DNA from 2 places in the Phytobacter diazotrophicus genome. Region 2 is predicted to be linked to the other one. Evidence: predicted binding sites of a transcription regulator. Region 2 holds the regulator's gene; the other holds the start of a gene.
What was found. The regulator PurR, encoded in region 2, represses purine synthesis genes. The targets are predictions, from matches to a motif close to CANGCAAACGTTTGCNTG.

Region 1 (2,203 bases), 2.1 Mb from region 2:
GCCTGTGCACAGCAAAGCGAGGTCCGCCAATTGCATCAGAATGTCAGCACACTGAACAATGAAATGGCCAAATTGAACAAAGAGACGGTGAAAATCACTCAGCAAAACGCGCTGAATGCTAAATCCACCAATGGTGTCTACCTGCTACCCGGCTCCAATACCCCTGCCCGGCTGAACAGCCAGATCGGTATGCTGCGTATGACGTTGAAAGACATCACGCCAAATGCGAACGGCACGCGGGCCACGCTGCGAATTCAGGGGGAGTCTAACGATCCACTCCCGGCATTCAGCGGCACCGTTGAGTGGGGACAAATTCAGGGCACCACGCAGAGCTTCCAGGAAGTTAACGTACAAAACCAGCTTATTAGTGCTCCGGCCAGTACGCTCGCGCCAAGTGATGTTGACGTCGCGCTACAACTCAATGGCATCACGCCGGATCAGTTAGGTTTCGTTCGCATCCACGATATTCAGCCCGCCACTCCACAATAATTTTCCCCGGCGACGCCGTCGCTCTTATTCACACTTTGTTACGTCTGAACACCCGCCGGATGAGAATCTGGCGGGTGTCATTTATTGGCAACAATGATGATCATCAGTACAATCCCCGCTGCTTAATACGCGCAAACGTGAACGCAATCGATTACGTGTGTTTCATTAATGTGAAACAACACATATTTTTGTGAGCAAGGATACTTATAATAAGCCCGCAGAAACATGAAATATTTAGAAACGCAATGCGTGCATTCTTTCATTCCCGTAAGGGATCTCTTATCAGTGGCATAATTATGAAGAAAACATTACTCGCAGCCGGCGCTGCACTGGCTTTTTCGACCTCTTTCTCCGTGAATGCAGCGGATAACAGCAAACCGGAATACGTGTCTGACTGGTGGCACCAGAGCGTTAACGTGGTAGGTAGCTATCACACCCGCTTCGGACCGCAGATTCGTAACGATACCTATCTGGAATATGAAGCATTTGCAAAAAAAGACTGGTTCGATTTTTACGGCTATGCCGATGCACCCGTCTTCTTCGGTGGTAACACTGACGCAAAAGGTATCTGGAACCATGGCTCTCCGTTGTTCATGGAAATCGAACCGCGCTTCTCAATTGATAAGCTGACCGGTACCGACCTGAGCTTTGGCCCGTTCAAAGAGTGGTACTTCGCGAACAACTACATCTACGACATGGGTCGCAACGCATCCGGCCGCCAGAGCACCTGGTATATGGGTCTGGGTACTGACATTGATACCGGTCTGCCGATGAGCCTGTCTCTGAACGTGTACGCGAAATACCAGTGGCAGAACTACGGTGCAGAAAACCAGAACGACTGGGACGGCTACCGTTTCAAAGTGAAATACTTTGTGCCGATCACCTCCCTGTGGGGCGGCAACCTGAGCTATATCGGTTTCACCAACTTTGACTGGGGTTCAGATCTGGGCGATAAGAGCGCGTATGCTGAAAACGGCATCAAGCAGCGCACCAACAACTCTATCGCGTCCAGCCACATCCTGTCTCTGAGCTACGATCACTGGCACTACTCTGCTGTTGCGCGTTACTGGCACAATGGTGGTCAGTGGAATAATGATGCCGACCTGGTCTGGATGAAAGAGAACGTACGCTCTACGGGTTGGGGTGGATACCTGGTTGTGGGTTACAACTTTTAAGCGCTTTTGGGCTTAAAATCAGGCACCGAACGCGATTTGCGTCGGTGCCTTTTTTATTTTTAAACAGTAAACGGGCTCAGCCAGTAACCGAGCGCGAACAAAAGCGCCACGCACAGGCTGCGCCGGGGAAAGGTAGCGAACATTACCAAATCTCCTGAATGTAAGGTGGGTGCTGCTGTTCCTGACGCAATTTTTCAAGCCGCCTGCGCAGGCGCAGCCAGTCGCTGACCCGAGATGAGCATAAGCGTGTCAGTTGAATAGCCAGGTCACTTCCGCCAAGCAGTGCGCCACAGAGGATGCAGAGGACGGAAAACATACTTTTCAGCGCCCCGCAAACTGCATGCCAGCGCCATACGTCGCCCGCGCTCAATGCAAAGCCCGCGCTAAAAAGCATCATCAGCGCCATCATGCATGGGGCAAAGATAAACAACATACCCCGATAAAATGCCGCCATGCTTTGGTCACTGCGATACCAGTTGCCGTTGGCGATGTAGCAGCCGCCATCGGTAAAGTTATAGACGCCAATCGCTTTATTTGAA
Region 2 (2,203 bases):
TGACGCCGGCTGGCGTGTGGTTTTTGAAAGAGGGGCGTTCTGTTATCAAAAAAATGCAGATCACCCGTCAACAATGCCAGCAAATCGCCAACGGCTGGCGGGGGCAGTTATCTATCGCGGTCGATAACATCGTCAAACCGGAACGTACGCGCCAGATGATTGTCGATTTCTATCGCCATTTTAGCGATGTCGAACTGCTGGTCTCCCAGGAGGTGTTTAACGGCGTGTGGGATGCGCTGGCCGACGGGCGTGTCGAACTGGCTATCGGTGCGACCCAGGCGATTCCGGTCGGTGGCCGATATACCTTCCGCGATATGGGCATGCTGAGCTGGAAATGCGTGGTTGCCCGCCATCATCCGCTGGCGACAATGGTATCACCGCTCAGTGATGATACGTTGCGCAACTGGCCCTCACTGGTACGCGAAGATACTTCCCGCTCGCTGCCTAAACGCATCACCTGGCTTTTGGATAATCAGAAACGGGTTGTCGCCCCGGACTGGGAGTCATCTGCGGCCTGTTTGTCAGCCGGACTGTGTATTGGGATGGTGCCTGCGCATTTCGCCCGCCCGTGGATCGATCGCGGTGAGTGGGTTGCGCTGGCACTGGAAAACCCCTTTCCGGACGCCGCCTGTTGTCTGACCTGGCAGCAGAATGATGCCTCACCGGCGCTGAGTTGGTTACTGAGTTATCTGGGCGACAGCGAAACGCTGAACAGGGAATGGCTGCGGGAGCAGGAGTGAGCTGCTCCCGGCAGGATTAACGGCGATAGTCGCGGAACGGACCATCGGCAACCGAGCGGCGTTCAATCAGGCGCGGATGCACTTCAATCGACTGTGACTCTTCACGTTTGTTCACGATACGGTCAAGCAGCATGTTAAACGCGGTTTCCCCCAGCGAGTCTTTCGGCTGGTGAATGGTCGTTAGTGAAGGGGTAAAGAAACGCGAATTACGCACGTTATCATAACCGATCACCGAAATATCCTGCGGCACGCGCAGGCCCATTTCGTCTGCCGCACACAACGCGCCCATTGCCATAATATCGCCGCCGCAGAACACCGCGGTCGGGCGAGAGGACTGGGTCAGGATCTGTTGCATGGCGCGATAGCCGGACTCCGGCTCAAAGTCACCCTGCACGATCCAGTTTTCCGGCACGGTGATATGGGCCTCTTCCATCGCTTTCATAAACCCGCTCAGGCGGCCTGCGCCCGTATTGCGCTCAAGGGGGCCTGGGATAACGCCAATTTCGCGATGGCCGCGTTCAATCAGGTAACGGCCAGCCATATAGCCGCCGGCAAAGGCATTATCGATGACTGTATCGGTAAAATCGGCTTTTGCTTCGCCCCAGTCCATGACCACCATGGGAATGTGGCGATACTCTTCCAGCATACTGAGTAACGATTCCGGATATTCAGAACACATGACCAGCAGGCCATCCACACGTTTTTGCGCCATCATGGACAGATAGGCGCGCTGTTTTTCCAGGTTATTCCAGGCGTTACCGAGAATAAGGGTATAGCCTTTCTGGAAACAATTTTTCTCAACCGCCTCGATGATCTCAGCGAAATAAGCCGCCTCGCTACTGGTCGCCAGCAAGCCAATAGATTTGGTGTGATTGACTTTCAGGCTGCGGGCAACCGCGCTGGGGGAGTAATGTAATTCTTTAATCGCCGCCCAGACGGCGTTACGCGTCTCTTCTGCAACGAAACGCGTCTTGTTAATTACGTGTGATACGGTTGTGGTGGAAACGTTTGCTCGCTTCGCTACGTCTTTAATCGTTGCCATCAGATCTTACTCCAGACCATATCGTAAACTCCTGATAATACATAAGGTAAACGTTTGCCTTCCATCACCCTGTACCCATAGAAGGGATTGCAATACGCCGGGAAAAAGACACTGGACGTCAGGAGGGGAGTCAATGGCCGGTACGCTAATAAATTTAGCGTCGAATTTTGTCTGATCTTGACCAAAAGGGGAAGTGCTAAAACGTGTATCACCCTAAATCCTGCAAGATTTTTACGTTTATTTGTGCAAAAATGCGTTACATCACTTTTTGTGTGGAAATTAATAAGGAGAAAAATTGATGAGCACCGACCTGAAGTTTTCTTTAATGACTACCGTGATTGTACTTGCCCTGATTGTTGCTGCCGGGCTGACTGCCGCACTGCATTGATTTATCCCGAGGGAGAGGCTTCTCTCCCTCGTT

Region 1: ACS0RQ_RS21720 (nucleoside-specific channel-forming protein Tsx) is a predicted target of PurR. The motif match lies at 630-647, and genes of this name have one in related genera.

Annotation. Positions count from the first base shown of each region.
Region 1 covers NZ_CM125428.1:4,443,916-4,446,118, forward strand. The annotation lists gene ACS0RQ_RS21715 (SadB/YajI family lipoprotein) at 1-489, shown strand, start outside; gene ACS0RQ_RS21720 (nucleoside-specific channel-forming protein Tsx) at 786-1,664, shown strand; gene ACS0RQ_RS21725 (hypothetical protein) at 1,807-2,203, opposite strand, start outside.
Region 2 covers NZ_CM125428.1:2,388,086-2,390,288, forward strand. The annotation lists gene punR (DNA-binding transcriptional activator PunR) at 1-740, shown strand, start outside; gene purR (HTH-type transcriptional repressor PurR) at 757-1,782, opposite strand; gene cydH (cytochrome bd-I oxidase subunit CydH) at 2,081-2,170, shown strand.